DNA from 4 places in the Mesorhizobium sp. KACC 23794 genome. Region 1 is predicted to be linked to each of the others. Evidence: predicted binding sites of a transcription regulator. Region 1 holds the regulator's gene; each other region holds the start of a gene.

Evidence for each region. The regulator PhoB, encoded in region 1, activates phosphate uptake and scavenging genes when phosphate is short. The targets are predictions, from matches to a motif close to TGTCATNNANCTGTCAT.
Region 2: the regulator PhoB is predicted to act here: its motif matches at 2,449-2,465, upstream of pstS (phosphate ABC transporter substrate-binding protein PstS).
Region 3: the regulator PhoB is predicted to act here: its motif matches at 2,349-2,365, upstream of ACSBOB_RS17370 (LTA synthase family protein).
Region 4: the regulator PhoB is predicted to act here: its motif matches at 2,477-2,493, upstream of ACSBOB_RS19190 (esterase-like activity of phytase family protein).

What each region holds. Positions count from the first base shown of each region.
Region 1 is NZ_CP197465.1:1,040,143-1,048,194, reverse strand. Features, by position in the region: gene ACSBOB_RS05335 (UDP-glucose dehydrogenase family protein) at 1-231, opposite strand, end outside; gene ACSBOB_RS05330 (MFS transporter) at 435-1,676, opposite strand; gene ACSBOB_RS05325 (hypothetical protein) at 1,818-1,997, opposite strand; gene ACSBOB_RS05320 (hypothetical protein) at 2,287-2,463, shown strand; gene ACSBOB_RS05315 (hypothetical protein) at 2,576-2,938, shown strand; gene ACSBOB_RS05310 (hypothetical protein) at 2,979-3,203, shown strand; gene ACSBOB_RS05305 (hypothetical protein) at 3,719-4,165, shown strand; gene ACSBOB_RS05300 (hypothetical protein) at 4,325-4,543, opposite strand; gene phoB (phosphate regulon transcriptional regulator PhoB) at 4,691-5,380, opposite strand; gene phoU (phosphate signaling complex protein PhoU) at 5,397-6,104, opposite strand; gene pstB (phosphate ABC transporter ATP-binding protein PstB) at 6,279-7,103, opposite strand; gene pstA (phosphate ABC transporter permease PstA) at 7,121-8,052, opposite strand, start outside.
Region 2 is NZ_CP197465.1:4,556,588-4,564,639, reverse strand. Features, by position in the region: gene ACSBOB_RS22350 (hypothetical protein) at 1-1,098, shown strand, start outside; gene ACSBOB_RS22345 (diguanylate cyclase domain-containing protein) at 1,105-2,256, opposite strand; gene pstS (phosphate ABC transporter substrate-binding protein PstS) at 2,568-3,659, shown strand; gene ACSBOB_RS22335 (Na/Pi cotransporter family protein) at 3,769-5,499, shown strand; gene ACSBOB_RS22330 (class I SAM-dependent methyltransferase) at 5,614-6,429, opposite strand; gene ACSBOB_RS22325 (DUF72 domain-containing protein) at 6,561-7,367, opposite strand; gene ACSBOB_RS22320 (hypothetical protein) at 7,467-7,934, opposite strand; gene ACSBOB_RS22315 (hypothetical protein) at 7,998-8,052, opposite strand, start outside.
Region 3 is NZ_CP197465.1:3,545,394-3,553,445, reverse strand. Features, by position in the region: gene ACSBOB_RS17380 (beta-galactosidase) at 1-1,175, opposite strand, end outside; gene fabD (ACP S-malonyltransferase) at 1,250-2,191, opposite strand; gene ACSBOB_RS17370 (LTA synthase family protein) at 2,497-4,353, shown strand; gene ACSBOB_RS17365 (pilus assembly protein) at 4,363-5,988, opposite strand; gene rpsF (30S ribosomal protein S6) at 6,438-6,947, shown strand; gene rpsR (30S ribosomal protein S18) at 6,947-7,195, shown strand; gene rplI (50S ribosomal protein L9) at 7,464-8,039, shown strand.
Region 4 is NZ_CP197465.1:3,914,314-3,922,365, reverse strand. Features, by position in the region: gene tyrS (tyrosine--tRNA ligase) at 1-1,178, opposite strand, end outside; gene ACSBOB_RS19195 (anhydro-N-acetylmuramic acid kinase) at 1,278-2,408, shown strand; gene ACSBOB_RS19190 (esterase-like activity of phytase family protein) at 2,568-3,932, shown strand; gene ACSBOB_RS19185 (alpha/beta hydrolase) at 4,321-4,995, opposite strand; gene ACSBOB_RS19180 (cysteine desulfurase family protein) at 5,206-6,369, shown strand; gene sufB (Fe-S cluster assembly protein SufB) at 6,513-8,039, shown strand; gene ACSBOB_RS19170 (nucleotidyltransferase domain-containing protein) at 8,039-8,052, shown strand, end outside.

The DNA.
Region 1 (8,052 bases):
GGCGCCGCCGATCGCCGCGTTAAGGTCGGATTCGAAACTGAGGCGCCCTGCCCGCAGATTGGCCGAGACCAGATCGCCCAGACCCGGCTCGTAGATCGGGATCTTTCCGCCGCGCAAGGCGTCGATCTTGCCGAGATCGCTGTCGATGCAGACGACCTGGTGTCCGAAATCGGCGAAACAGGCTGCCGAGACCAGTCCGACATAGCCGGCACCAACCATCAATATACGCATAGACTACCTTCTCTCGGATGAGGGCATGCTTCCCCGCAAAGCCTGCCCACGCGGTGGGCGGCGCATCCCTACGCCGGATCGACGCACCGGCCAACAGAAACATTTGCCGCGTAATTTCCCATGCGAATGCGACAATGGGATAAACGTCGGGGCCTATCGATCCGCACCGGGAGAGTCCGCGGCAATTCCGGAGGGCGACGGCTTCATTCCCGCCCTTGCAGATGGCGGATGTCGCGCATCTTCGGGAACAGCCAGGCCCAAAGCCCGGCGACGGCGATCGCCCCGACGCCGCCGAAGACGACGGCCGGAACTGTGCCCATGAAGGCAGCCATGGTCCCGGCGCGGAACTCGCCGAGTTCGTTGGACGCCCCGACGAAGACCATGTTGACCGCATTGACGCGGCCGCGCACCTCGTCCGGCGTCCACAGCTGGATCAAGGTCTCGCGCACATAGACGCTGACCATGTCGGTGGCGCCGAGCATGGCGAGCGCGAAGATCGAGACCCAGACGATCGTCGAGACGCCGAAGACGACGGTGAAGGCGCCGAACAGCCCGACGAAGACCAGAAGGATGATGCCGGCATGATCGCGCAGGGGATGGCCGGCGAGCCAGACGGCAACCGCCAGGGCGCCGATGCCGGGAGCCGAGCGCAGCATCCCCAGGCCCCATGGGCCGAGATCGAGGATGTCGCGGGCATAGACGGGCAGCAGCGCCACCGCCCCCGACAGCAGCACGGCGAAAAGGTCCAGCGATATCGCGCCCAGCACGACCTTCTCGCTCCAGATGTAGCGGAAACCTGCAAACAGCGTGTCGAGTGACGGACGTTCGGTCCCGGTTCTTTGCACCGGTTTCGGGATGATGAAAACGAGGCCGGCACTGGCCATCATCAGCAAGGCCGCGATGCCATAAGCGATCTCGGACGACAGCCCGTAGAGCAGGCCGCCGGCGACAGGCCCGACAATCGTCGCCGTCTGCCAGGCAGAGGAATTCCAGGCCACCGCGTTGGCGAAATCCTTCGGCGGCACGAGATTGGCGACCAGCGAGGCCGCGGCCGGGCCGAAGAAGGCACGCGCCACGCCGAACACGGCGAGCACGATGAAGATCGGCACAACGCCGGTCAGGCCGCGCAGCGAGAGCAGAAGCAGCGCCAGGGCACAGACGGCCTCCAGCATTGCGGCAAACCCCATGATCAGGCGGCGGCCGAACCGGTCGGCGATCGCTCCCGTCACCAGGACAAGCAGCAGCGACGGGATGAACTGCACGATGCCGACCAGGCCGAGGTCGAACGGATCGCGGGTAAGATCGTAGACCTGCCAGCCAACGGCGACGGAAACGATCTGCGTGGAGAACGTCGCCAGGAACCGTGCCGACCAGAAGGCCAGGAACGGGCGGTGCCGGAAGGCAGCATAACGCTGGCTGTCGGCGGTCGCGGCTTCAGAGGACATCGGGCTCGATATGCGAGAGATATGAAGAACCGCGCTGTCCTTAGCGCGGATCGCGACGTTTATCGCCTCTTAATTCAAAGCTGGACCAGGAATAATGCAGCCGGCCGCTCGAAATCGACGGATCGATCGTGCATCCCCGGCTCAGCCCTCGGCCTTGAACGTCTTCGCCTCATCTCGGATCTTCTCCCAGTCGTTGCCGTGACGGTTCAACAACTCACGCGCCTGATTGGGAGAGAGATCGGTGGTCTCGGCCAGATGCTGGACTTCGAGCTCGCGGCCTTTCGCCAGCCGTCCACCCTCCGGTGTCCTTTTCTTCGCCATATCGATGATTCCTTATGACGAGGATGAACGCATCGATGACGAAAAGGTCGCATGTCGATGTAACCTTGCCCTCTGGACATTTCAGCGAGCCCGCGCACGGGGTCGGAACCTCCGCCTGCCCAGCCGAGTTTCAGGTGCGGCAAAGGAGTTTCTCGATGATCAAATGGCTTGTCAGGCTTGGCCTTGCGTTCGTGGCAACGCGGCTCGCAGCAAAATACATGGCGCCCCAGGCTGAAGCAGAACCCGCGGGCGCGCCGCCACGAAAGCGCCGGCAGCGGAGGGCCGCGACGTGACAAGGTTTGGATTGGCAGTTGCCGCGCTGACGGGGTATGTGGCCTACAGGCTCGGGTGCAGGCTGGTCGAGGAGAACAGCAGCGACAAGCCGCCGATGGAAAAGCCGCGCAAGGTGCGCCGGTCTCCGCCCGCGCATGTGGGCGTCGACGTGTCGGCGAAAACCGCCGATTAAAGGTAATGCCGCGCCTCCCTGCCGATTTCCGCACATGCCGGTCGTTTCGGTGATAGGCTGAAGCCGCGCCCAAGATTCTGCGGGCGCGTCCACACCAGGATCGGACATCGTCATGCATGCGCTTGAATGGGTTCCTCCCGCTCTTTTCGGAGCGGGCACGGGGGCTCTCGCTCTGGCGATCGTCGGATTCAGCTGGGGCGGCTGGGTGACGGCAAGCGGCGCGCAACGCATGTCCAGCGACGCTGCCGCGATCGCGGTTGCGGCCAGCCTCACCCCCTACTGTCTGGAGCGGTCGAAGAGCGATCCGCTGTCGGCCGGCATTCTGGCGGATATAAAGATCGCCAGGGCTTTCCAGCGGGCCGGGCTCGTCGAGCAGGCCGGCTGGGCGACGCCGCTCGGCGAGGAGAGGCCCAATCGCCAACTGGCCGCGGCGTGCGGGCAGGCGCTCACCGCGCAGGCCTTGCCCGTTCAATGAAATTGCTCCGCACAGCGGAGCGGCGCCAGGACCGACGACGATGCTGACTTCCACCTTCACGGCAATGCGGGCACAAGGCGTGCCCATCCGGGCATTGCGCAATGCGGCGAAACTGAACTTCCGCGTCACCACCTCGACCTCGGGGGAACCGGCCGACGGCCCTCCGGCGCATGCGACACAAAACTTCTGGACGGAGGTTGTTTCGGCGCGCCGGGCCTACCGCAAGAAGACCGGCCACAATATCGAGGACATTCTTTCTGCCTGAGCCGGGCGCGGACCTACGCAAGCCATCAATCAGAAGGTGATGCTGCTCAGGGCCAGGTAGAGAGCAGATCCCACCACGGAGGCGGCGAGCAGGATCAGCAGCAATGCGGCGGGCTCGGCCGCCAATCGCCCGAGATACCTCACAAGCCACCGCCTTGCCGAGCAGGCACCCGATCCCTTTGGGACGGTGGCGTTTCTTGCTGCCGACACGAAAAATTGGAAGACATGACGTCCTACTTCCCGGCTGGGGCCAGGGCGGATCGTCAGCCCTCAATCGACAGCGCCCTAAAAAAGGCTGCCGATCGCAAGATGCTATCAGCATGCCGTCGGGATAGCGAATTTATTCGCGGCCGGGGAAGAGCGGATTATACCAACGGCGTTTGAATTTGACCGCCGCCGGTATCGGGCATTGCCGGATTTTCCACGCTGATGCAATACAATGTCGGAGGGATATAGGAAAAGTTTCCTTGCTCTTTTCCGCCTCTCTGCTATTGTGCTTTCCGAACGGAGGCTGGAATGGACCGGGCGGAACGCGAAAATGAGCAGGAGACGCTGAAGGGCATCGCAGCGGTGCTGCTCAGGCTCGCCGTTCTGGCCGAGTTCCTTTGCGTCCTGCCGCTCTGGATTCGCGTTCTGGTGTTGGCGCTCTTGCGGCCGGCCGAGGCCGTTGCGCGGGCGTTTGCTATCGAGCAGGCTGGCGGCGCGCTTGCCTTGCCAGCGGCTGCGGTCGGCGGGGCGGATGCCGATGGCTGCGCCGAGGCTTTGCGGCTCGCCCGCTGCTTCCGCGCGCTAGCCGTCGTCTTCGGCGGCTTGCAGGGTTTTTTCGCCGGACTGCGGCTGTTTCGCGGCGGGCCGAACCGGCGTCTTGCGCAAAACGGATCGGCGATGGCTTGGCAGGATCACGCAATGAGGGCGCGGCGCGCAATGGCTTGCAGCGGGGCGGGGCTCATCGATACGTCGTGACCGCTGGGGCGGCGGCTAAAAGACCCGCCGAGCCGACCCGCCCGGCTTTCGGATCGGGCTCTGACTTGTTGAGGATTCGAACGCCACCCGCCAGCTGCGCTTTGCGGGGGGTGTTGGTATGCCTATGCCAATGGCGGTCAGGGTTAACCGACGTCGGTCTCAGTGCTCGGTCAGTGCTTCGTTGAGCAGGTCGAGGTCGACGTAGAAATAGCGGACCAGGCAGCGCTGGACTTCTTCGGTGTCGAAGCCGTGGCTTCTGAGATAGGAGACCGATTCATGGATGGCGCGGCGGTCGACCAGCTTGGTCTTGCGGTCGTCCTGGGCGTCCATGAGGGCGTCCATCTCGGCGATGTTCCGATCCTTGGGCAGGATTTGCATATGGTTTCCCGGAGCCTTCATGCCTGCCAGAGTAGCGAGTTAAGGATAACAAAACGCTAATGCGGCGAGGTAGCGCGCCGAGCAATGTTGAAGGAATGAGATTGCGCAGGAATGACGCCCGCCGCGGAACCGCGACGGGATGGGCAATCATTCTTCGCTTATGGAATAGCCGGCGCCGCGCACCGTACGGATGACGTCCGGCAGCCGGCCGGTGTTGACCGCCTTGCGCAGCCGGCCGACATGCACGTCGACGGTCCGCTCGTCGATGTAGATCGTCTCGCCCCAGACATTGTCGAGCAGTTGCCCGCGCGAAAACACCCGGCCGGGATGCCGCATCATGAATTCGAGCAGCCGGAATTCTGTCGGCCCGAGCCTGATCTCGCTCTTCTTGCGATAGACGCGGTGGGATTCCCGGTCGAGCACGATGTCGCCGACCTTCAGCACCGAAGACAGCACCTCCGGCTTGGCACGCCGCAGCAGCGCCTTCACACGGGCCACGAATTCCGGCGTCGAGAACGGTTTTACCAGATAGTCGTCGGCCCCCGTAGCCAGCCCGCGCACCCGGTCGCTCTCCTCGCCACGCGCCGTCAGCATGATGATCGGCAGCCGCTCGGTTTCGGGCCGCATCCTGAGCCGCCGACAGAGTTCTATGCCGGACACCGCCGGCAGCATCCAGTCGAGCACCAGCAGGTCGGGCACGTTCTCCTGCAGGCGGATTTCCGCCTCGTCGCCGCGCATGACGACTTCGACCTGATAGCCTTCCGATTCCAGATTGTAGCGGAGGAGGACGCCCAACGGCTCCTCGTCCTCGACCACCATCACCTTCGGAGCGATCATCGCGCCTCGCTTGCCGTTATTCGGCGAGGACGGTCGTTGCCGTCTCGTCGAGTTTCGGGCGGTTCGCCGGAAGCTGCGAACCGGTCAGGACATAATAGGCGTTTTCCGCGATGTTGGTCACGTGGTCGCCGATGCGTTCCAAATTCTTGGCGCAGAACAGGAGGTGCGTGCAGGCGGTGATGTTGCGCGGATCCTCCATCATATAGGTCAGGAGTTCGCGGAACACCGAAGTATACTTGAGGTCGACCTTCTCATCCTCGGCGCGCAGCCGGTCGAGTTCGCTGGGCCGGCGCCCGGTATAGGCGGCGACCACGCCTTCGATCTGGGCGAGCACCAGCGTCGCCATGTCGTCGATGCCGTGCGACAGGCCGCGCGGCGTGGCGCCTTCGCCGATCGCGCCGACGCGCTTGGCGACGTTCTTGGCAAGATCGCCGATGCGTTCGAGGTCGCCGGCCATGCGGATGGCGCCGAGCACGGCGCGCAGATCTTGCGCCATCGGCTGGCGCTTGGCGATCAGCGTGATCGCCCGGTCATCCAGCTCGCGCTGCTTGGCGTCCATGACGGTATCTTCGGAGATGATCCGCTGCGCCGCCGCCGTGTCGGTGTGCAGCAGCGCCCGGATCGAATCGCCGACCATCGAACTCGACAGGCCCGCCATGTCGCGGATCAGCTGGTCGATCTGTTTCAGATCCTCGTCAAACGAGGCAACTGTGTGTTCGCGCATCAAATAACTCCAAAATTCATGGAAGCACCGGGGAACCGCGAGCGAAATGCGTCAGGACGAGGCGAAAATGGTGAGGTTCGAGAACCGGAGCGGAGCGTACATTTTAGTACGTGAGCACCGGAAGCGCAGAACCTCAACATTTGCAGCCCGTCATCACGCATTTCGACGCGGTTCCTAGCCGAAGCGGCCGGTGATGTAGTCCTGCGTGCGCTTGTCGTCGGGGTTGGTGAACATCTTGTCCGTCGCCCCTTCCTCGACCAGGTAGCCCAGATGGAACATGGCGGTGCGCTGCGACACGCGCGCCGCCTGCTGCATGGAGTGGGTGACGATGACGATCGTGTAGTTGGCGCGCAGCTCGTCGATCAGTTCCTCCACCTTCGCGGTGGCGATCGGGTCGAGCGCCGAGCAGGGCTCGTCCATCAGGATGACTTCAGGCGACACCGCGATGGCGCGGGCGATGCAGAGACGCTGCTGCTGGCCGCCGGAAAGGCCGGTGCCCGGCTCGTTCAAACGGTCCTTGGCCTCGTTCCAGAGAGCCGCTTTCTTCAGGCTGGACTCGACGATTCCGTCGAGGTCGGCCTTGCTCTTGGCGAGGCCATGGATCTTCGGCCCGTAGGCGACGTTCTCGTAGATCGACTTAGGGAACGGATTGGGTTTTTGGAACACCATGCCGACGCGGGCCCTGAGTTCCACCACGTCGATCTTGGGATCGTAGATGTCTTCGTTGTCGAGCGTGATCTTGCCGGTGACGCGCGCCGAGTCGATCGTGTCGTTCATGCGGTTGAGGCACCGCAGGAAGGTCGACTTGCCGCAGCCCGACGGGCCGATCAGCGCCGTCACCTGGTTCTGCCGGACGTCGAGTTCGACGTCGAACAGCGCCTGCTTCGGCCCGTAGAAAACGCCAACCTTGCGGCCCTGCATCTTGATCACTTCGTTGGGTTTCGCAGTCATGCTGCCGCTCACTGCCTGTTCCAGTTTCTGTTCGGTCATGATGTTCATGGGAACCTGCTCTCCGTCTACCAGCGACGCTCGAAACGGCGCCTGAGCACGATTGCGGTGATGTTCATCGCCATGAGGAACACCAGAAGGATGATGATGGCGCCCGACATGCGCTCGACGAAGGCGCGCTCGGCCTCGTTCGCCCACATGTAGATCTGCACCGGCAGCGCGGTTGCCGGGTCGAGCGGCGTCGTCGGATAGTCGGCGACGAAAGCGACCATACCGATGAGCAGAAGCGGCGCGGTCTCGCCCAGCGCACGCGCCAGACCGATGATCGTACCGGTCAAGATGCCGGGGGTGGCGAGCGGCAGCACGTGCTGGAACACAGCCTGCGTCTTCGAGGCGCCGAGGCCGAGAGCTGCCGAGCGGATCGACGGCGGCACGGCGGCGAGGGCTGCGCGGGTGGCGATGATGATGGTGGGCAGCGTCATCAGGGTCAGCACCAGGCCGCCGACCAGGGCCGCCGAGCGCGGCATGCCGAGGAAGTTGATGAACACCGCCAGGCCGAGCAGGCCGAAGACGATGGACGGCACGGCGGCGAGGTTGTTGATGTTGACCTCGATGATGTCGGTCAGCCTCGTCTTCTTGGCGAACTCCTCCAGGTAGATGGAGGCGGCGACGCCGATCGGCAGCGCCAGCAGCAGCACGATCACCATCATGTAGAACGAGCCGATGATGGCGACGCCCATGCCGGCCATCTCGGGGCGGCTCGACGCGCCGTTGAAGAACAGGCCCGTGTTGAACTTGCCCGTCATCGCGCCTTCGGCGCGCAGCTTGTCGATCAGCGCGACCTGCCGGTCGGAAACCTTGCGGTTGCCCTCGGCGACGTTGAGGTCGATCTGGCCTTTATACGCCGAGTCGATATTGGCGCTGGCCAGCACCCAGATGTCGCGGGTGGTGCCGATGATCGAAGGGTCGGCGATGACCATGTCGCGAAGCTGCGTGCGCA
Region 2 (8,052 bases), 3.5 Mb from region 1:
CGCAAGATCGTCTCCTATTCGACCTTCGGCAGCGCTCGTCTGGTCAATCATCCGTTTTCCGGCCTGTTCGAACCGACCGATTTCACTGGCCTCGATTTTTCGGGCGGCAGGTTGCTGCGCTCGCCCGAAGCTTTGCTCGAACGGCTCGACAACGGATCGTGCCAGGGGTGCCATCAGTCCGGCTCGACGGCCGGCTTCCACGTCATCGGCCTCGATGACGGGGCGACCTCGCCGCTGAACCGCATCAAGGTCGGCATCTCGCCGCACCTGCACGCCGAACTGCCGCGCCGTGGGGCTTACGTCGCGGCGGTCGCGGAAGGGCGGGAGCCGAACCGGTTCCGGCCGCTTTCCTCCGCGCCGCCCGCCGGCTGGCCGGCCGACGGCGATGCGGGCTATGAGGCCGCCGGCGCCACCATGCCCTGCATGATGCCGGACGAGGCTGCGCATTACGGCGCGGGCTGGAGCTGCGGCGCGGGCACAGTGTGCACGCCGGTGGCCGGCGCATCGAACGGCCGCTTCAAGCTGGCGCAATGCCTGTTGCCGCCGGAATCGGAAGACATGTTTTCCGGCCATCCCTGCATGTCTGGCGAGATCGCCGACAACAAGAGCCAGCCCTTCAACGACCGCATGACGCTGACCGGGCAGTTCGCCGCTTTCGACAAGGACATCTCGCGCACCGGCTACACCTGCCGTCCGCCCAAGATCGGCGTGCCGGGCGGCCTTGCATATCGGGCCTGCGACGACAAGGACCGCAGCTTCGCCAACTTCAAGCCGGGCAAGCCGATGCCGCGCGAGATCTGCGGGCTTGCCGGCGGCAAGAAGTTCGACCTCTGCGTCGCCACCAACAATTTCGACCAGTGTCTCGGCGGCGCGGTGGTGCGCGGCAACCGGCCGAGCTGTTCGGCCGACAGTTTCTGCCGTGAGGACTATATGTGCCAGGAGTTTCCGCCGGACACGCCGGGATTGCGGAAGGTCAAAGGCGTCGGCTTCTGCTCGCCGACCTATTTCGTCTTCCAGATGCGCATCGACAACCATACGACGCCGTGGGGCGGCCAGACACGGGCTGGCTATCGCTCCGAAGAGGGCGACGAGGACTGACCGCTTCTACTTCACCAGCCGGACATGCCGCGTCGCGACCTGGTTGCGGCCCTTGCGCTTTGCCGAATAGAGCGCCTTGTCGGCAAGCCGCAGCACGCTCTCGAAGCTGGCGCCGGCCTCGGTGCCGAAGGCGATGCCGGCGCTGACCGTGCAGGCGAAGGCGCCTTGCTCGGTGACGATCTGGCGCGCCGCGAAGCTGGCCCGGATGCGTTCGGCCAGTTGTTCGGCCCGCTCGGGCAACATCCTGTTCAACACCAGGACGAACTCTTCCCCGCCGAGCCGCGCGGCGCGATCGTTGCGGCCGGCTGCTGCCGCCAGTTCCTCCGCGAAGGCGCGGATGACCTTGTCGCCGACTGCGTGGCCATAGCTGTCGTTGACCGATTTGAAATCGTCCAGGTCGAAGGCGATCACCGCCGAGAACTGGCGCATCGGCGTCGGGCTGTACAGGTCGAAGATGGCGCGGCGGTTGAGCAGCCCGGTCAGCACATCCGAACGCGCTTCGGCGCGGTGGCGTCCGGCAGCCCGCCAGTGGTTGAGCGCCAGCGACAGCGCGCCGATGCCGGTCATGCCCGCGATGCTCAGGCCGAGCGACAGATCTTCCGCCCAGTTCTGCGGCGCCTGGCCGAGCACCAGCTTTCCGTCCCAGACGAGCACGCCGGCGCACAGCACGAAGCCGGCGGCGATGATGGCGTAGAGGGCGGACAATCCGAGGATGGGACCCGGCGCTTCGGATCGGCCCAGCCAGTATTCGCGGGCGGTTGCTGATACGAGCAGCGCGGCGGCGATGTTTTCCGCCGTGAAGCCCAGCCCGTCATAACCCATGAGGATCGGTGGCACGGCGACTGCGATCAGCAATCCGTTCGCGATGAGCGCCGGCTTCAGCGGGGAGCGGCCGGTGCGAAACTGGCGGGCGGCTCCGTAGAGCGCCGACAGTCCGGTCAGCAGCGTGACGTAGCATATTGCCCCGAGCAGGGGGCCGGGATGGTCCACGTAGTAGGCGTAGAGCACGACATAGACGACGATCAGGAAAACACCGATCGCCCAGGTGAGCAGGAACAGCTCGGTCCGGGCGACGGCCCAGCTCATCGCGAGCGTTGCCGCCAGGCATGCTCCGGAGAGGCCGAGAGCAAGCAGTAGGGAATTGTAGTCGAGCGTCATGCTCTCGCCATGCCCGGAGGCGGATTCGCTGTCCAAGAGAAGTGTCTGGTGTAGACGGGCAAAGTGTACACTTGGTTATGACGCCGGGCAAAATGCGCTTTTGCCGCAGGGCGATAGAGTGCTCGGCTCCCGCGCGCATCCGGCATGGGTTCATGCGCCGGCGCAGATGCGGCGTCGTCCGGCGGGCCGCCGTGTCATGCACATGTCAAACAAGCGCACTACGAGCGAATACGACTTCTATCGGATTGCCACGCACCGTCGGCTTCGCTCTCGCGGAGACTGCAGGCATCCGCAAAGCAGAGAGCGGACCCATGATCGAAGCGCTTGTTTCCCGAGCCGGCAAATCCCTGCGGGTGCTCGCGGCGGCCTTGCCCGCCGGCGTCGTCGCGGCTGCGTTGAGCCTTGCCGCTCCGGCCCAGGCGGAACCGATCCGCGGCGGCGGCTCGACCTTCGCGGCGCCGCTCATCGGCAAGTGGGCGAGGATCTACAAGGATGCGCGCGCCGATGGCGGCGACTATTTCACGCTTGACTGGACGGTCGACTACGAACGCGTCGGTTCGCTGGCCGGCCTGATGCGGCTGGAACAGCCGGAGATGGATTTCGCGGTCACCGACGTGCCGGTCGACGCGGCCGAGCTTGAAAAGCGTGGGCGGCAGCAGTTTCCGATCGCCATGGGCGGCATCGCGGTGGTCGTCAATCTCGACGGCGTGCAGGCCGGCGGCCTGAAACTCACCGGGCCGCTGCTGGCCGACATCTATCTCGGCAAGATCCGCAACTGGTCCGATCCGGCGATCAAGGCGGCCAATCCCGAGCTAACGCTGCCCGACCTGGCGATCGGCCTCGTCCATCGTCAGGACGGCTCGGGCTCGACCTTTGTCTTCACCAAATACCTCTCGGCGTCGAGCGCCGACTGGAAGGCCGGCCCTGGCGCCGACACGCTGGTCGCCTGGCCGCTCGGCATCGGCGCCGAAGGCACCGGCAAGCTCATCGAGGCGGTGCGGGCGACCAAGGGCGCGATCGCCTATGCCGAATACGGCCAGGTCGAACGCTCCGGCCTGCCCTTCGCGGCGATCCGGAACAAGGCCGGCAATTTCGTGAACCCCGATCCGGCCGGCGTGCAGGCAGCCGCGCATGCCGTGGCCTGGGACCAGCTTCCGCATTTCGGCGCGTCGTTGACCGACCAGCCGGGCGCGGCCGCCTATCCGATCTCCACCGCGACCTTCGCGGTCGTGCCGGTCCGCGACCGGTCGGCGGATCGCTATGGCCGGGTGCACGACTTCTTCCGGCTGGCGTTCGACCAGGGCGCCGACGATGCGGCGGCGCTCGGCTACGTGCCCCTGCCGGACGACCTGGTGAAGCTCGTCAAAAAGTACTGGGACAAGGATCTGCGCGCGGCGAACTGACGGTCGGGAAGGGGAAACCCGCCGTCAACCGCGTGCGCCGACCGGGCTTCGCCGCCCGGCATCTGAACGAACACCGCGCCCTTGAAGGGCGCCTTGCGAGGGTGGGTTAATGGATATCGATATCTTCAAGGACATTCTGGTGCCGGTGATCGGCGGGCTGGGCATCTTCATGCTCGGCCTCGAATTCATGGCCAACGGCATTCAGGCGCTGTCCGTCAACAGCATGCGCAGCTTCCTCGCCAGGGCGGCCGGAACGCCGATCAAGGGCGTGCTGGCGGGAACGCTGATCACCGGCGTCATCCAGTCGTCGACCGCCATGACCGTCATGGTCGTCGGCCTGGTCAATGCCGGCGTCGTCGGTCTGCGGCCGGCCATCAGCGTCATCATGGGCGCCAACATCGGCACGACGCTGGGCAACGGCCTGATCGCCCTGCCGCTCGGGCCGCTCGGCCTGATCTTCGCCGGCGTCTTCGCGCTGGTCTATTGCTTCGCCAAGAGCGAGAAGATCCGCAACATCGCGCTGGCCTGCATGGGTTTTGCGCTGATCTTCTACGGCCTGAACCTGATGACCGGCGGCCTGCGCCCGCTGCGCAACATGCCGGAAGTCATGGACTTGCTGCAGACGCTCAGGGCCGATTCCTTCGGCAACCTTTTGACCTGCGTGCTGATCGCCGCCGGCGTCACCGCGATGATCCACTCCTCGTCGGCGACGATCGGCATCGTCATGGGCCTCGGCTCCGCCGGCGTCATCGACTGGACGACGGCCGTCGCCTTCTCGCTCGGCGCCGATCTCGGCACGACGATCACCTCCTGGATCGCCTCGCTCAACTTGTCGAAGAACGCCAAGCGCGCGGCTTACGCCCACATGTCCTTCAACGTCATCGGCGTCGCCATTACCGTGCCGCTGTTCTTCGTGTCGATCGAGGTTTTGCGCTGGGCCATGCAGTGGTTCGGCGGCGATCCCGGCCTCCCGGTGCTGGTCGACGGCAAGGAAACCTATCCGCTGGTTCCCGTCGCGGTCGGCCTCTACTCGACCTTCTTCAACGTGTTCAACACGCTGCTGCTGTTCCCCTTCGTCGGCGTGTTCGAACGGGTGCTCTCGCGCATCGGCCACACCGAATCGGAAGACGCCGAGGACTATTCGACACCGAAATTCCTGGACCGCACGCTGGCGAGCGACTTCGCCAGGGCCGTTCCGGCCGTGCAGCAGGAGACGGTCCGCCACCTGGAGGCCGGCGCGAAATTCCTCGACATCGCCCGCGGCGCCAAGACCGCTCCGGCCGATCCCGGCGAGCACTATCTGGCGACCGACATTCTGAGCCGCGACATCCGTTCCTACACAGCCTCGCTGATGAAGGAAGACCTGCCGTACGACCAGCTCGACCTGATCGCCAGCCTGATCGAGGAAGCCGACTTTACCGCCGCGCTGACCGAGTCGCTGCACCAGGTGGCGCGCCGCGTGAAGCGCGAAAAGTTCGGCAACGAGGCGCAGGCCATCGTCGAGGTCGCGCTGAACAAGCTGGACGCCTCGCTGCGCGACATCCTGCCGACCTACGGCGTCGCCGACCCGAAGATGCCGGCCGGCCATGTCAGCTACCCGCAAGTCGAGGAACTGCGCGCCCGCACGCTGGCGCTCGGGCCGAACGCCGGCGCAGGCGAGCGCGGCACGATTCTGGCGCTGCTCGGCTCGATCGAACGTGCTGAAATCCTGATCCGCCGCATCGACGCCGAGCGCCGGTCGGTCAACCGCCAGTCAGTAGTTGCCCGGGCCGCGGCGCGCAAGGCCGGCGGCGAGAAGCCGATGGATTTCGGCGGCATGGCGCCGGTTCCGGCGGAGTAAGGAAGGTCTTCCAGAACGTCGCCGGGGCTTAGCCGTCGCGTTTCGGGATGCTGAACAAAAGCCGTCGCGGCGGGAACGCCGCGACGGCTTTTTTTACACGTCAGCTGCCGCCCGTCAGTTCTTCCGGCCCCAGGCCTGGAAAATCCGGGGCAGCGACATGGTGGTGTCCGGACGCGCGGCGAAGGTTTCGAGCTCCGCCTTCACCCTGCCGATCTCCTCGGCGGTGGCGAGGCCTGCGGCGGCGACCGCGTCGGCAATCGCGGCGAAGGTGAGCAGCGGGACCTGCTTGGCCTCGCCACTGCGCCCGAACGGCTGCGCGAGCGACAGGCCCACGCCGCAAAAGCCGGCGTCTTCAAGGAGGCGGGCGAGCTTGCGGCCGATGGTCGGATCGGCGCCGCGTCCCTCGGCGGCGGCCATGTAGAGTTCGCGGTGGCGATCGAAGGCCGGGCAGGGCGGATCGCAGAACTGGCCGCTATAGTCGATGTCCTCGACGATCAGCAGGCCGCCCGGCGCCAGCGCCTCGCGGGCGCGGGCGAGCATGTCCTGCGGCCTGACCAGATGGGTGAGCACGAAACGGACATAGACCAGCGAGGCGCCGCCCACCGGCCATGCATCGAGCACGCTGGCCTTGTGGAACTCGACGAAGCCGAGCCCGCGCCTGCCGGCCTCGGCGCGCGCCGAGGCGAGTTTGTCCTCGTCGAGGTCGAAGCCGACGACGCGGCCGCCGCTGCCGACCCGCTCCGCCAGGTCGAAGCTGACATCGCCGCCGCCGCAGCCGGCATCGATCGCCAGCAAACCCTGCAACGGCTCGAAACGGTCGAACAAGGCGTGCGTCGACGGCGCCAGCACGCGGGCGAGGACCGACAGCCGCGCCCGGCCCTGTTCCCCGCCCTTGATGATGTAGGAACGCGGTTCCTGGCCGTCGGCCATGCATCCTCCCCCGTGTCCGCGATGCGCCCCCCGGCGGCGTCGAATGCGCGGCAACGGGACAAGATGTGCCACATCGCCACGGGCCGGCAAGGCGGCGGCTGGCGCGAACCGCAATATGGTGAACGAGACCTCTACGAATTCACCCGCTGCATGAAGGCCATGGCGCCGTGCGGCGCGCGCAGCTTGCCTTCGTGGATGATGTAGACGAACACGTCGCGCGGTTTCTTCTCCGGTTTTTGGTCCGGATCGGCGTAGGGCAGGTCGTCGGGCTGGCCGCCGGCGGCCCACTGTTTTGCACGCTCGACCCAGCGGTCGAGATCTTTTGGCGTGTAGGCGGTCGGCACCGCATCCTCGCCCTTCTGCAGCCGGGCATAGACGAAATCCGCCGTCACGTCGGCGAATTCCGGATAGTCGTGGTGGTGCGCGTAGCAGATCGCCGCCTTGTACTTTCGCGCCAGCGCCACGAAGTCGGGGGCCGCGAAGGAGCCGTGGCGCACCTCCAGCACGTGCCGCAGCGGGTGGCCATGATGTTTTTCGGGCAGCAGTTTCAGAAACCCCTCGAAATCGTCCGGCTCGAATTTTTTGGTCGGCGCGAACTGCCAGACCAGCGGCCCGAGCTTTTCGCCCAATTCCTCCAGCCCCTGCGCAAAAAATTTCGCCATCGACTCGCCCGCCTCGGCCAGCACCTTGCGGTTGGTGACGAAACGGTTGCCCTTGATCGAGAACACGAAATCGTCCGGCGTCTCGGCGTTCCATTTTGCATAGGTCGCCGGCGTGAAGCCGGAATAATAGGTGCCGTTGACCTCGATGGTCGGCACCTGCCGCGAGGCGAATTCGAGCTGTTTTTTCTTCGCCAGTTTTTCCGGATAGAACGTGCCTTCCCACGGCTCGAACGTCCAGCCGCCCATGCCTGCGCGGATCGTTCCTGACTGTGTCATCGAAGGCTCTCCCGGATTGCGGGCACAGGTTTGCGCGGGCCGGAACGCTTTGTCCACCCGCAAGCAGATCGATGCTGACAATGGCATTTCGTCAGGTGCTCAGGATGTGTCGAGGCGAGGGGAGCCGGTGGTGCCCTGTGGGCGCGGCAGCGCGGCAAGCAACTGCCGTGCGAAGCGCGCGCGGAATGCAAACCGGGCAGGTCTGTCGTCGCTGGCGTTCTCGGCCCGGTCGCGCACCGAGAGATTCGAAATGATCCGCAATTCGCTTTGCAACGCGCGTGCCGCCGTCCTGAAGATCAGCGCAAAATAGTCGGCGTCGGCGCGACTGTTGCGCCGCAGGACCGGAAACAGGGGAGGCGGGTCGACACAAGCCGGCCATGCGCCGCCCGTGTTCGCGATGCAATCCCATGCAACAGGCTCGGCGCGGCGCAGGATCCACAGGACGACACGGCGAACGGGGTAGCAATGGCCCGCGGCGAGGTCTGCCAGGCGGGCGAGCGAGAAGAACAGCGCGATGACGCGCTTCAGTACCTCCCGTTCCGCCTTCAGTTCCTCGTTCCAGTTCACCTGCCTTCTCCTGTCGGCGGAGATTAGGCACGAATTTGGAACAATGTCAAGGAAAATATTCCTCTAGCGGCGTTCAGGGCTGCCGCGCGAAACGGCGCTCATCGATCCCTCGAACACG
Region 3 (8,052 bases), 2.5 Mb from region 1:
CCGACCGTTTCAAGCTCGCGTCCCACGACCGTCGCTTCCCGTCCGCCGACCGAAAGCTCGTGGAGACCGGGCAGGTTCAGGCCGGCATGAAACTGTTCCTGCGCGAAAGGCGCCTGACGCCAGCGGAAATAGCTGACTACTTCGGCCCCGTGCGCCAGAGCTTCCCAGGTCCGGAGACGCACCATTCCAGGTTTCGGCACAGGGTTCCACGGCGCCCAGTTCACCGGACCCGGCTGCTGTTCCATTACCCAGAACCGGCCACGGCCGATACCGCGATAGAGATCGTGGTTGAAGGGCGCAATGTCGGGATGCGAGGTCTCGGCCCAGCGGCACTTCTCCTCCTCCGTCGGCAGAAACGTTTCGGTGAGGCCGAGCGGATAGGAATCGTGCGACGCGAAATCCAGAGCGCCACCGACTTTCCAGGCATCGAAGCTATTGAAAAAACCCATGAAGTTGTGGGTGATCCAACGCCCGGGGGAGTGCGCGCGGACGATCTCGCATTGCATCGAATTATAGGAGACGATCTCCTCCGACTTGAACCGCCAGAAATCCAGCCGGGCCGCCGGATTTGGCTCCGTCACCGTCATCGCCGGCAATGCCACCTCGTCGAAACTGCGGACCTCCATCGACCAGAAGACGTTGCCCCAGGCTTCGTTGAGCTGGTCGGCTGTCTGGTAGCGGCGGCGCAGCCAGTCGCGGAATCCCTTCAGATCATCAGCCCCCCACGAAAACACCGTTCCGTGGCAGCCATATTCATTGTCGGTCTGCCAGCCCACGAGGGCCGGATGCTGACCAAAATGCCTGGCAAGCCTTTCCACGATGCGGCGGCTCTCGCTGCGCCAGACATCCGACGAAAAATTGTAATGCCGCCGGCCACCGAATCCATAAGCCCGCCCCTGTTCGTCGACGGGTCTGATTTCGGGGTATTCGTCCATCAGCCATTTGGGCGGCGCCGCGGTCGGCGTGCCGAGCACGATCTTCAGCCCGGCGCCGCCGAGGATATCCATCACCCGCTCGAGCCAGCCGAAATCGAAGGCGTCTCGGCTCGGCTCAAGCCGCGACCACGCAAACTCGCCGATGCGCACGAACACAATGCCCATTTCGCGCATGCGCCGCGCATCGTCCGGCCACCACGCTTCCGGCCAATGTTCCGGATAGTAGCAGACACCGAGCATGGACCGCTCCCCTGGTTTCCCGCAGCCCAGGAATTCCGGGCTCGCAGCCGGAAAGCCGGGCGGGTCCGGCTTCGTCAGGCCAGCGCAGTCAGCGCCGCCTCGGCATCCGCCGGCGTGCCGATATTGGCGGTGGCGATCTCGCGGTCGATGCGGCGGGCGAGGCCGGACAGCACCTTGCCGGCCCCGACCTCGTACAGCGTCGTGATGCCGTTGGCGCCGAACCATTCGACGGTCTCGCGCCAGCGCACCCGGCCGGTGACCTGCTCGACCAGCCGAGCGGCGATCCGGCCGGGATCCGACGAAGGCTGGACGGCGACATTGGAGACGACGGGAACCACGGGTGCGTTCTTGCGCACATTCGCCAAGGCCTCGCGCATTGCCTCGGCAGCGGGCGCCATCAGCGCGGAATGGAAGGGCGCGGAGACCGACAGCATCAATGCCCGCTTGGCGCCCTTCTCCGTGCACAGTTTCGCGGCTAGCTCGACGGCGGCTTTGGCACCCGAGATTACAAGTTGTCCTCCGCCGTTGTCGTTGGCGATCTGGCAGGTCGAGCCCTCTGCGGCCTCGGCGCAGGCCGCCTCGACGGATTCCTGGTCGAGCCCGAGGATCGCCGCCATCGCGCCCTCACCCACCGGCACGGCAGCCTGCATCGCATTGCCGCGTATGCGCAGCAGCCGCGCCGTGTCGGCGACCGAGAACATGCCGGCGGCCGCAAGCGCGGAATACTCGCCCAGCGAATGGCCGGCGACATAGAACACCTTGTTCTTCAGCGAGAAGCCGCGCGATTCAAGCGCGCGCACCGCCGCCAGCGACACCGCCATCAGCGCCGGCTGCGCATTGGCGGTCAGCGTCAGGCTCTCTTCCGGCCCTTCCCAGATGGTCTTGGACAGTTTTTCGCCGAGCGCGTCGTCGACCTCGTCGAACACCGCCTTCGCCTCCGGAAAGGCGCTCGCCAGATCCTTGCCCATGCCGACGGACTGGCTTCCCTGGCCCGGAAAGGTGAAAGCGATCGTCATCTGGTCGGGTCCTTCCTGCTCATTTCTTGGTAGCCCTGTCGCGCGACGCCGCACGCCAAGTCAAGACCGGCAAGGGACAATCGGTCGCATCCTTGTCCGCAGTTTCTTTTGCCGACGACAGAAACCTTCCAAATTTGGCCACAGGCACTGGATTTTTGTGACGCGAGGATGACATTACCGTGACGGGCTCATGAAAAGCGCCCGGCATGATCTCGGGAAAGCGTGCGTTGGGTTATCTGAGCCGGAATTTGCAGCCGCCCGAGCGGCGATCCTCGCGGGGGAACGGAGACCGGGCCGCCAGGCGCTTGCACGCGCTGCGGTTCTGCGGCTCGACGCTGGCGACGCTGCTGGTCGCCGGGCTTCTGGTGTTCGCCGTCGAGTTGATCGCGCGCGGCTCGCTGGCGCAGACGCTGGAGTTCTTCCAGCAGCCTTTCCGCCCCGGCTGGACGACCGTGGTGCTGTTTGCGCTGCTGATCGTGTTCTTCGACGCCCTGCTTGGGCGGCCGTATCACGCGCTCTTCCTGATCGCGCCGATCGCGATCGGGCTCGCCTTCGTCGGGCACCAGAAGGCGTTCTATCTCGGCGATCCGCTCTATCCGACAGACTTTCTCTACGCCCTGCAGATCGTCGAACTGATGCCGCTGCTGGTGCGGCAGCGGCCGCTGACGGCGATCGGGTTCGCGTTTGTCGCGGTCGCGGCGGTCGCGGCGCTGGTGGCCGCGTGGCGCTTCCGCTGCAAGCGTGCGCCAAGGCTGACCTTCAAGGCACGCGCCTCGCGGCTGGTTGTGGCGCTGCCGGCGCTCATCTTCTTCGGCTCGATCATGGACTATGCGACCTTCTCGTGGGCGCGCGACCGGCTGCAGATATCGCCGGTGATGTGGGACCAGAAGGAGAACTACAACAGCAACGGTTTTGCCATCGCGTTTGCGCTCAACGTGCCGATGGCGAAAGTCGCCGCGCCCGCAGACTATTCCGAAGAGGCGATCAAGGGGCTGCTCAAGGCCCCGCTGGCGCCTCTGGTGGTGCCCGAGGACAGGCCGGACATCATCATGGTGATGAGCGAATCCTTCTGGGATCCGACGCGGCTGCCGAAGACCACCATCACGCCCGACCCGATCCCGACCGTGCACGCGCTGCAGTCCGGCCATATGCTGTCGCCGGAGTTCGGCGGCATGACCGCCAATGTCGAATTCGAGGCGCTGACCGGCTTCTCCAACGCCTTCCTGCCTTATGGCAGCATCCCCTACCAGCAATACGTCCGCACCCCGATGCCGTCGCTGGCGAAATTCCTGAAAAGCGAGGGTTACGACACGCGCGCCTTCCATCCCTATGCCGGATGGTTCTGGAACCGCGCGACGGTCTATGACGATTTCGGCTTCGACCGTTTCCTCTCGGAGGAGACGCTACCGGTGCTGGAGAAGCGCGGGCCGCTGGCCGCCGACACAGCCTTCGTCGAGGAGATCATCGACAACGCCGACCGGGCGAGCGGGCCGTTTTTCTATTTCGCGGTGACCTTGCAGGGCCATGGCCCCTACGAGCCCAACCGCTACCCGGATTCGACGCTCGACGTGAAAAGCCCGATCAGCGAGGTTTCGCGGGAATCTCTGAAGACCTATGCGACGGGCGCCGCCGATGCCGACAAGAGCCTCGCCGAGCTAATCGACTGGGCAAAGAAGCGCGAGCGCCACACGGTCATCGCCTTCTTCGGCGACCATCTGCCGCCGCTCGGGCCGGTCTATACCGAGACGGGCTTCATGAAGGACGTCGTCGCCGACCGCAACGCGCCGGTGGAGACGCTCGCCGCCGAGCACGAGACGCCGCTGGTCGTGTGGTCGAACCGCCGCGGCCCGTTGAAAGAGATCGGCTCGATCAGCCCGGCCTTCCTGCCGCTCTACCTGATGCGGACGGCTGGCTTCAGCCATCCCTACTACACCGGCTTCCTCGGCGCGGTGCACGACCGCTACAACGCCGTCGACCGCAACATGCTGGTGGCGAAGGCGGGCGACCCCACGCCGAACTGGGCGCGGGCCGAGACGGTCGACCCGCTGATCCGCGATTTCCGCTATCTCCAGTACGACCTGATCTTCGGCAAGCGTTTTGGCGAGGCGAGGTTCTTTCCGGAATCGCAGAAGGTGGCCAAGCCCGCTCCGCCGCCGGTGTGAGTGCCGGCGTCAGCCGGTGAACTGCAAGGAGGCGATGATGCTGGCGATGCTGCTGAAGATCGTCTTCAGCTTCGCGGGATCATTGGTGCCGAAATAGTATTCGGGCTTGGATGCACAGTCGCCGTAAAGCTTTCGATTGGTGGCGTTGTCAGAGCCCAGCAGAATCGTGAATATCTGCACATCCTGCTTCTTCAACTCGGTACACATGGTCGAAGTCCAGGTGTTGACCTGCGTGATGGCATCGGATTTCTTTCCTGAACTGCTCATGCGCCTGTCACTGAGGAAACCATAGGCTCCATAGTCGGATCCATTGAACGAATTGGCGCTGCCGAATACTTCATTGGTTCCATCAGTGAAGACCACCACCCACTTGCTGACGTGCTCATCTGTGAAAGGTTGCGCCTCGGTGTAAGGTTCTTCGGGCGACAGCACCCGCCGTCCCCAGGCAAGTCCTTCGGAAACGTTGGTGCCCGAGCCAGCCCAGGCCCGCATTTTCCCGATCTCGACTTGTAGGGAATCCAGGTCTTCCGTCAACGGGACAATCGGTGTCGGGCAGGCGCGATTGGGGCCATTTGTAAAGGCTTGAACCTCCGCGTCCTTTCTAGTGGGGGGCAGCGCCCTGTCCTCCGAAATCTTGCGAATCGTGCCACCACTTCGCGCGTTGTATTTTTCGAACCTCCTCTGCTCTTTTGACTGCTTTTCTACAGTACCGGGATCAGTTGAAGCGGTGGCCGGTGCATCGTCCTTCAAATAAGAATTGTTGAAATTATTCGCGTCGTTGCCGGGGGCCTTTTCTCCACCCGGTTCATCCGGAGCGAAGTAGGGCACGAACAGCGTCGAGGGGTTGTTGATATCTGGTGCGACATCGCTGAGATTGTACGGATCAGGACGGGCCTCGACGCAGCCCCTCCAAACCTCGCCCAAGCGATCGAACATCAGCTTGTGATGAGCAGGCGCATCATTAATCTTATTGAAATGGACGCCGTTCTGCTTGTTCTTTCCGGTCATGTCGATCCAGGATTCCTTGAAATCCTTACCCTTGACGTTGACCGCCGTGACGAATGGCACCAGCGCCGCTCGCACTGTGCGCCCGGACGTTCCGCTACCCTGCATGCCCTTCAGCGTCTTTACCAATTCGGTGGCCGCCTCGCGCAAGTCCCAAATTCGGTTGAGTTTTTTATTGGTGTCAATCATCGATCCGGTGTTGTCCAGCACCAGCGCCACCTCGACGTTCCTGCGCGACTCGTAGGCGACGGCCGTAACCTTGATCAGCGGATCGGCCCCGAAAAGCCCCATGAATTTCAGGTCGACATGCGATGTTGCGGTCCCCACGTTGCGGATGTCCACCAGCGTCTCATTGACGGCGAGCGTCGCCGTGGGATCGCGCAGCAGGTTCTTGTCGGCGACGTTGGAAGAAAAATAGGCGTCGAATTTGTCCTTGCGCGAGATGTTGGCGGCGCCGAGACGCGAAGCTGCCATCACCGCGGCGTCCAGCGAAGCCTGCAGGTCGGATTTCGCCGACATGAGATTGGTGACGTCGATGCCGAAGCCGACGGCGAAAAGCACGGCGGGGGACGCGATCGCGAACATCATCGCAAAATTGCCGGACGTGGACCGCAGGAACCGCTTGAACATCTTTCACCTCTCACCATAGCAGCGGAGGCAGGTAACGGCCGGCGACATGAATATTCGGTTGAATTGCAGGGAGCGGTGACAGCCGCTTGCCGGCAGGATTAACGGCCGGTTGCGGTCCGGCCCGCAATTCTAGGCAATAACCGGAGCACCGCCGCTGTGGACGAAAGACGTAGAGGGCAGCGCTCGGGCCTATGAGTTTCGCGCCGCCCAAGCTTGCGCCGCCGCCGGAATGCTGTATAGAGCGCGCTTCTGCCGGTCCCGGCTGGGGGCTGTACGGAGGGCCGGAGGTTTTTGCAAACCTCCGTTCGAAGGCGAAAAGGCCTTCAGCCTCCCGTGTCTCCGCTCTCGACCGTCCATGCTCCTTTCTTCCCCGTTCGCGGGTTCAAGACAGGTTGCAGAGGCTTAGCCGCCGGTACCGGGCAGAGTGTTGAAGAAAGGCGAAAAGCACAATGGCTCTCTACGAACATGTGTTTCTTGCCCGGCAGGACCTCTCGCAGCAGCAGGTCGACGCGCTTGTGGAACACTACAAGGGCGTGATCGCTGCGAACGGGGGAACCGTCGGCCGGGTCGAGAACTGGGGACTGAAGTCCCTCACCTACCGGATCAAGAAGAACCGGAAGGCCTACTACACCCTCATGGACCTGAACTGCCCGCCGGCCGCGCTCAACGAGATGGAACGCCAGCAGGGCCTGTCGGAAGACATCCTGCGTTTCCTGACCGTCAAGGTCGACGCCCATGAAGAAGGCCAGTCGGCCATGCTTCAGAAGCGCGAAGAGCGCAGCGAACGCGGCGGCTTCGGCGACCGTGGCCCGCGCAGCTTCGGCGACCGTGACCGTGGCGACCGCGGCCCGCGCAGCTTCGGCGACCGCGAAGGCGGCGACCGTGGTCCGCGCAGCTTCGGCGATCGCGAGGATCGTCCTCGCCGTCCGCGTGAAACCGTTGAAGGAGGAGCAGCGTAATGGTCGACATCAATCAGATCCCGACGCGCCGTCCGTTCCATCGCCGCCGCAAGACCTGCCCGTTCTCCGGCGCCAATGCCCCGAAGATCGACTACAAGGACGTGCGCCTGCTGCAGCGCTACATTTCCGAGCGCGGCAAGATCGTGCCGTCGCGCATCACCGCCGTCAGCCAGAAGAAGCAGCGCCTGCTCGCCCAGGCGATCAAGCGCGCCCGCTTCCTCGGCCTGCTGCCGTATCTGGTGCGGTAAATTAGACGCTGGGGACAGTTTTACTTTTTTCCGCTGAAAGGCGAGGCCGTTGAGACCTCTGCGCTAGCGGAAAGAAAGTAAACTGTCCCCGGCACTGCTTCCGCGACGGGCGCGGGACGCAAAGATCAAAATCCCGAGTTGGGGCCAAAACCCCTAACTGCCGACACGGGCAGGACAGCGACCCCAGGCGAACATGCCTGCCAAAACGCTTCCCCTGTCCGTTTGCGAAATCGCCGCCCGACGCGGCATGTGAACAAGGAACAGAGAAATGGAAGTCATTCTTCTCGAACGCATTTCCCGCCTCGGCCAGATGGGCGACACCGTCAAGGTCAAGGACGGCTTTGCCCGCAATTTCCTGCTGCCGCAGGGCAAGGCGCTGCGCGCCAATGAAGGCAACAAGAAGAAGTTCGAAGGCCAGCGCTCGCAGCTAGAAGCCCGCAATCTCGAGCGCAAGTCGGAAGCGTCCGCAGTCGCCGAGACGCTCGACGGCAAGAGCTTCATCGTCGTGCGCTCGGCCGGCGAGACCGGCCAGCTCTACGGTTCGGTGTCGACGCGCGACATCGCCGACCTGCTGACGGCCGGAGGCTACACCGTCTCCCGCAACCAGGTCGAGCTCAACCAGCCGATCAAGACCATCGGCCTCACCAATGTGGCGATCGCACTGCATCCGGAAGTCGAGGTCACGGTGACGCTGAACATCGCCCGGTCCGAGGAAGAGGCCGAGCGCCAGTCGAAGGGCGAGACGCTGACCACCGCCGAGGCGATCTACGGCGACGACATCAACGAGAACGCCCGACCCGACAATTTCTTCGACCCGGCATCGGAAGAAGACGGCGACGCCTGAGCGTACCTTCACC
Region 4 (8,052 bases), 2.9 Mb from region 1:
GAAGTCACAGAGCGGCGCTCGTCCTGGACCGGCTGGTCGTTGAGACGCACCGCTCCGCCCTGCACGTGACGGCGCGCCTCGCCGTTTGAAGCGGCGAGCCCGGCCTTGACCAGCAGGGCGAGCAGACCGATGCCCGCCTGAAGCTCCGATCCGGAGACCTCGATGGTCGGCAGCGTGTCGGCCAGCGCACCTTCCTCGAAGGTTTTGCGCGCCGTCTCGGCAGCCTGCTCGGCGGCGTCGCGGCCATGCACGATCGCGGTCGCCTCGGTGGCGAGCACCTTCTTCGCTTCATTGATCTCGTTGCCGCCGAGCGCTGCAAGCCTTGCGATCTCGTCGAGCGGCAGGCGGGTGAAGATCTTCAGGAAACGCTCGACGTCGGCGTCCTCGGTGTTGCGCCAGTATTGCCAGAAATCGTAGGGCGAGAAGAGGTCGCCGTTGAGCCACACGGCGCCCTTGGCCGACTTGCCCATTTTTGCGCCGGAAGACGTGGTGAGCAGCGGCGTGGTCAGCGCGAAAAGCTGCTGGCCGCCCATGCGGTGGCTCAAATCGACGCCGTTGATGATGTTGCCCCACTGGTCGGAGCCGCCCATCTGCAGCCGGCAGTCGTAGCGGCGGCTGAGTTCGACGAAGTCGTAGCCCTGCAGGATCATGTAGTTGAATTCAAGGAAGGACAGCGACTGCTCGCGGTCGAGGCGCAGCTTCACGCTGTCGAAGGTCAGCATCCGGTTGACCGAGAAATGCCGGCCGACATCGCGCAGGAACTCGACATAGTTGAGTTTCAAGAGCCAGTCGGCGTTGTTGACCATGATCGCGTCGTTCGGGCCGTCGCCGAAGCGCAGGATGCGCGAGAAGATTTTCTTGATGCCCTCGATGTTCTCATTGATCTTTTCCGCCGTCAGCAGGCCGCGCTGCTCGTCGCGAAAGGACGGGTCACCGATCATCGAGGTGCCACCGCCCATCAGGGCGATCGGGCGGTGCCCGGTCTCCTGCATCCAGTAGAGCATGGTTGCGGAAATCAGATTGCCGATATGCAGGCTGGTCGCGGTCGCGTCGTAGCCGACATAGGCGGTCACGGTCTCTTTCAGGAACAATTCGTCCAGCGCGGCCTCGTCGGAGACCTGGTGGATAAAACCGCGCTCGGAGAGGATGCGCAGGAAATCGGATTTGAAGGCGGGCATGACGGCGTTCCGGAAGACGATACGGGAGGACCGCGCATGGCGCGCGCGGCTGCGGGCCTTTAGCATCGGCGGGCTGGGAATCACAAGGACGGCATCGAAATGAGCCTTATTGCAGCGATCGGCCTGATGAGCGGCACGTCGATGGACGGCATCGACCTCGCCATGCTGCGCAGCGACGGCGAGAATCTTGTCGAGCGTGGGCCGTCCTTGTTCGTGCCCTACGACGCTGCGTTTCGCCGGCGCATCGAAGCGGGGCTGGAGGACGCGAAGGCGATTGTGCGCCGTGACGAGCGGCCGGGCGATCTGGCTGCTTTGGAGCGCGACATCACCGGCCGGCATGCTGACGCAGTCGCTCTCTTTCTCCGCAACGGGGCGAAAGACTGGGGCACGCCGGAAATCATCGGATTTCATGGCCAGACGGTGCTGCACCGGCCCTATTTGGGCCTGACCGTGCAGATCGGCGACGGGCTGTTGCTGTCGGCGCGCACCGGCATTCCCGTCGTCTACGACATGCGTGCCAACGACATGCTGTTCGGCGGGCAGGGGGCGCCTTTGGTGCCGGCCTATCACGCGGCGCTAGCGCGCTCGCTGCCGCCGGGATTTTCCGGCCGCTACCCCGTCGTCTTTGTCAATATCGGCGGCATTTCCAACATCACCTATGTGCCCGCCGAGGGCGATCCCATCGCCTTCGACACCGGTCCCGGCAACACGCTGATCGACCAGTGGGTTTCACGCGAGGGCGGCGTGCCTTACGATGCCGGCGGAGCGATCGCCAGCGAGGGGGGCGTCGTTGGGTATGTTGTGGATGCGTATCTTGATGCACCGTTCTTCAACAAGCCAGGACCCAAGTCGCTTGACCGCAACGATTTCACGCTGGAGAAGGCGAGGGGTCTCGAACTGGCCGACGGCGCGCGCACGCTGGCCGCCGTCTCCGCCGAAGCGATCCTGAAAAGCGCCGAGCACATGCCGGAAAAGCCGAAACTGTGGATCATCTGCGGCGGCGGGCGCAAGAACCCACATATCGTGGGCGATATGCGCAAAGGTGCCGGGCCAGCTGGCGCCGAGGTGGTGCTGGCGGAAGATGTCGGGCTGGACGGCGACGCCACGGAGGCGGAAGCGTGGGCCTATCTGGCCGTGCGTTCGCTGAAGGGACTTCCGCTCACATTCCCGACCACCACCGGATGCCGCGAAGCGGTCAGTGGCGGTGTGCTTGCGGACGGGAACGCCTGACGCAATCATCGAGGCCAAAGCTGTAATCTCGTGCTGCTCTGCGTTCCCCTCGAAGCGTGACCGGGGAACGTCATCGAAGTTTCATCCAAGCTTCAATCGCCCGACACGTGGCGGCCATAGCGCTGGCGGTGTTTCATCCTCCAGCCAGGTTTCATCACCATGCGACGCTCCCTACTCGCGGCTGCCGCCGCCATCGCCCTGACCGGCACGGCAACCCTTGCCATCGCCCAGGAAAAGCAGTTCGACGCAAAACTCGCCGGCCAGGCCATCCTGCCCGCCAACACCATCATCAAGGCACCTGAGAACGCGCCTGAGCATCTTCAGACCGTCGGAAAATTCTCGACGCCGGACCGCAAGCGCGCCGCCGCACTCGGCAGCGTGCCGGCCAAGGACGGCGTCCGCCTGACCGGCCTGTCGCTGCCCTTCGACGGTCAGGCCGTGCAGGGCCTGTCCGGCATCAAGACCATCGGCGACGGCACCTACTGGACCATCTCCGACAACGGTCTTGGCAACAAGCTGAACTCGACCGATGCGGCGCTGATGATCCACCGTATCAAGCCGGACTGGAGCACCGGGGCCGTCGAGCGCCTGGAAACCATCTTCCTGACCGACCCGGACAAGAAGGCGCCGTTCCCGATCGTGCTGGAAGGCAGCGACACCCGCTTCCTGACCGGCGGCGACTTCGACGTGGAATCGGTGCAGCCGGTGGCCGACGGTTTCTGGATCGGCGAGGAATTCGGGCCTTACCTGATCAAGGTCGACCTGCAGGGCAAGCTCCTCGACGTGATCGACACGGTCGTCGACGGCAAGCCGGTTCTGTCGCCCGACAATCCGAAAGTGACGCTGCAGGCGAACCCGGCCGCGCCGACGCCGAAATTCAACGTGAAGCGTTCGGGCGGCTATGAAGGCCTCGCCCAGGCGCCGGACGGCTCGAAGCTCTACGCCTTGCTCGAAGGCCCGCTCTATGGCGACGACGGCAAGGTCGAGCAGGCCAACGGCCGGACTGCTCTGCGTGTGATCGAATTCGACGTCGCGTCGAAGTCGTGGACCGGCCGTAGCTGGCTTTATCCGCTCGCGGAGGGTGGTGAGGCCATCGGCGACTTCAACATGATCGACGCCACGACGGCGCTGGTGATTGAGCGGGATAACGGCGCGGGCGTTGCGGATAAAGCCTGCGTGGACGCCAAGAACCCGACGCCGGATTGCTTCGCCACCCCTGCCAAACTGAAGCGCATCTACAAGATCGAGATGAACGACGCCAATGTCGGCGGTTCGGTCCGCAAGATCGGTTACATCGACCTGATGAAGGTGCCTGATCCCGACAACAGGAAGCGCCAGGGCGGCGGCGAGGGGTTCTACGACATGCCTTTCGTCACCATCGAGAATGTCGACGTGGTCGATGGCACGCATATCATCGTCGGCAACGACAACAACTTGCCGTTCTCGGCCGGGCGCGCGCTCGACAAGGCCGACGACAATGAGCTCGTTCTGCTCGAGGTCGGCGAGTTCCTGAAGGCGAAGTAAGACTTGAATGCGGGCGGCCCGGCGTCGGCAGGGCCGCCTCCGCCCCTCTGTAGCGCGGGACATCGTACCGTCGTTGCAATTCCCGTCATGGCCGGCTCTGCATGACTTTGGCCGTCAATCCGCTCGGCTCCGCGAACGGCGGCACGCCTCGCCCCGGCAGGCTGGGCGGCTGGGCCAAGGTCATACCGGACTATCTCACGGGGCTTGCCGCGCTGTCGCGTCGAAACACGGCCCAACACCGTTGCTGAACTCACGCGCCGCCATGCCGTCGGCGGACGGCTGCCCGCATTAAAGAAATCGGCGCGGGTATTCTGGTGGAGTTGGAACCTGTCTCGGCCCCAATCAGGGCGGCGCTTGCAGCCCGCCCCACCGGGTTCCGGAACCTGTTTCAGCGCAGCCGCTTCGGGCGCGGATCGGCCAGTTGGCCGGCGAGGCGCTTGTCCAGATAGTCGGCGCATTCGTCCAGCAGGATCTGCGGGTCGTTGGAGAAGAAGTGATTGGCGCCGGGCAGCGTCTTCTGGGTGATGGTGATGCCTTTTTGCGCATGCAGCTTGTCGACCAGACCCTGCACGTCCTTCGGCGGCGCCACCTTGTCGGAATCGCCATGGATGATCAGGCCCGACGACGGGCAAGGCGCCAGGAACGAGAAGTCATAGGTGTTGGGCTGCGGCGCGACCGAGATGAAGCCTTCGATCTCCGGACGGCGCATCAGCAACTGCATGCCGATCCAGGCGCCGAACGAATAGCCGGCGACCCAGCAGCTTTTCGAATCGGGATGCAGCGACTGGATCCAGTCGAGCGCGGCGGCGGCATCGGACAGTTCGCCCATGCCGTGGTCGAATTCGCCCTGGCTGCGGCCGATGCTGCGGAAATTGAAGCGCAGCGTGGTGAAATTGCGCTTCTGGAACATATAGAACAGGTCGTAGACGATCTTGTTGTTCATCGTCCCGCCGAACTGCGGATGCGGATGCAGCACGATGGCGATCGGCGCGCTTTTCTCGGTGGACGGCTGGTAACGACCTTCCAGACGGCCTGCCGGACCGGCAAAAATCACCTCGGGCATTGTTTACTCCACATCTTCGATTTATGGGCCGCCCGTCGGTCACAATCCCGGCTTCGGCCTTGACGCGTCGGATGCGTCTACCTACAAGCTAGTTTAGAACTGTTCAAAAGTGACGAACGAGCAATTTTCTCGGGTAGATAGGATGTCTTGCATCGCAAGTTCAAGGAAATTGCGATGCCATGCGATCTTTCCGACGGAACCCGTGTGAAGATGGCCGAGCCGCGTGCCTATCTCGACTACAATGCCAGCGCGCCGCTGCTTCCCGCGGCGCGGGCGGCGATGCTTGCCGCCCTGGACATGACGGGCAACGCCTCGTCAGTGCATGGCGAGGGCCGCGCCGCGCGGCGGCTGGTCGAGGAAGCGCGCGCCGATGTCGCCGCGCTGGCGGGCGGCAGGCCGGAGCATGTGGTCTTCACGTCGGGCGCAACCGAGGCCGCGACGACCTTGCTGACGCCGGACTGGCGCATGGGCCGCAGTCCTTTGCGCATGTCGCGGCTCTATGTGTCGGCGGCCGATCATCCGTGCATCCTCTCCGGCGGACGGTTTCCCGCCGAGCAGGTCAGCCGTATCGGCGTCGACGGCGACGGCATTCTTGATCTTGCCGCGCTGGAAACGGCGTTGGCTGCGCACGACAAAAGCGACGGTCTGCCGCTGGTGGCGGTGCATGCGGCGAACAACGAGACAGGCGTGCTGCAGCCGGTTGGCAGGATTTCCGACCTTGTGAAGGCTGCCGGTGGCGTTCTGGTCGTCGATGCGGTGCAGGCGGCAGGACGTATTCCGCTCGACATTACAGGGTCTTGCGGGGATTTCCTGATTCTGTCAGCGCACAAGATCGGCGGCCCGAAGGGCGTCGGCGCTTTCGTCGGCAAGGCCGATTTGATGATGCCTGTGCCGCTGGTCACCGGCGGCGGGCAGGAGAAGGGATTTCGGGCCGGCACGGAAAATCTGTCGGGCATTGCCGGTTTCGGTGCAGCGGCACGCCATGCAGCGTCCGCGCTGGCGGGCAACGAGGCGGTGCGGGCGAAGCGTAGTGTGATTGAAGCAGCCATTCTGCGGGCTGCTCCGGATGCAAAGATATTCGGGGCTGACGTCGAGCGGCTGGCCAACACGGTTTTCTTCGCCGTGCCCGGCGTCAAGGCCGAGACGGCGCAGATCGCCTTCGATCTTGCGGGCATCGCGGTGTCGGCCGGATCGGCCTGTTCGTCGGGCAAGGTCGGGCCGAGCCATGTGCTGAAGGCGATGGGCGTTTCGCAGCCGGAAGGCGGGTTGCGCGTGTCGATCGGCGAGGCAACCAGCGAGGCCGAGATCGAGCGCTTTGCAGCCGTGCTTGCACGATTGGCCGCGCGCCGCGGCGGAGAAATCCGCGCTGCATGAACCGGTCGGCGCGCTGGCCTTCCGGCCCGCGGCCTTTGGCCCGTGAATGCGGCGCAAGGCGCACTATATAGAGGCTACGCCGCCTGGCGGTGCCATAGTTTGAAAACGGTCGGGCCTTTAACCCGGCATGGATGGAGAACGCGATGCCTGCTGTGCAGGAAACGATCGAGCAGGTCCGCAAGATCGATGTCGATCAATACAAATACGGTTTTGAATCGATCATCGAGATGGACAAGGCCCCAAAGGGCCTGTCCGAGGACATCATCCGGTTCATCTCGGCCAAGAAGGGCGAGCCGGAGTGGATGCTCGAATGGCGCCTCGGCGCCTATCGCCGCTGGCTGACGCTGGACGAGCCAACCTGGGCGCGCGTCCACTATCCGAAGATCGATTTCCAGGATCTCTATTATTACGCGGCGCCGAAGAGCCAGTCCGGCCCGCGTTCGCTCGACGAGGTCGATCCGGAACTGCTGAAGGTCTACGAAAAGCTCGGCATCCCGCTGAAGGAGCAGGAGATTCTGGCCGGTGTCCAGAAAGCGCCGGCTGCCGACGAGGATGACGACGGCGTCGCCAACGACAATGTCTATAAATCCGGCCGCGTCGCGGTCGACGCGGTGTTCGATTCGGTTTCCGTCGTCACCACCTTCAAGGAAGAGCTTGCGCGGGCGGGCGTCATCTTCTGCTCGATGTCGGAGGCGATCCGCGAGCATCCGGAACTGGTGCAGAAATATCTTGGAACGGTCGTTCCGACATCCGACAATTATTACGCGACGCTGAACTCAGCTGTGTTCACCGACGGCTCCTTCGTGTTCGTGCCGAAGGGCGTGCGCTGCCCGATGGAACTCTCGACCTATTTCCGCATCAACGAGAAGAACACCGGCCAGTTCGAACGCACACTGATCATCGCCGAGGAGGGGGCTTACGTCTCCTATCTCGAAGGCTGCACCGCGCCGCAGCGCGACGAGAACCAGCTTCACGCCGCCGTGGTCGAATTGGTGGCGCTGGATGACGCCGAGATCAAGTATTCGACCGTCCAGAACTGGTATCCCGGCGACGCCGAGGGCAAGGGCGGCATCTATAATTTCGTCACTAAGCGCGGCGACTGCCGCGGCGACCGTTCGAAGATCTCGTGGACGCAGGTGGAGACCGGATCGGCGATCACCTGGAAATATCCGAGCTGCATCCTGCGCGGCGACGATTCCCACGGCGAGTTCTATTCGATCGCCGTATCGAACGGTTATCAGCAGGTCGATAGCGGTACCAAGATGATCCATCTCGGCAAGAACACGACGAGCCGCATCATCTCCAAGGGCATCGCCGCCGGCTTCTCGCAGAACACCTATCGCGGCCAGGTCTCGGCGCACCGCAAGGCGACCGACGCACGCAATTTCACCAACTGCGACTCCCTGCTCATCGGCAACAATTGCGGCGCGCATACGGTGCCATACATCGAGGCGAAAAACGCCAGCGCCCAGTTCGAGCACGAGGCGACGACATCGAAGATATCCGACGACCAGAAGTTCTACGTGATGCAGCGCGGTATTCCCGAGGAGGAGGCGATCGCGCTGATCGTCAACGGTTTCGTCAAGGATGTCATTCAGCAACTGCCGATGGAGTTCGCGGTCGAGGCGCAGAAGCTGATCGGGATTTCGCTGGAGGGGAGCGTGGGGTGATGGCTGTTGCCGC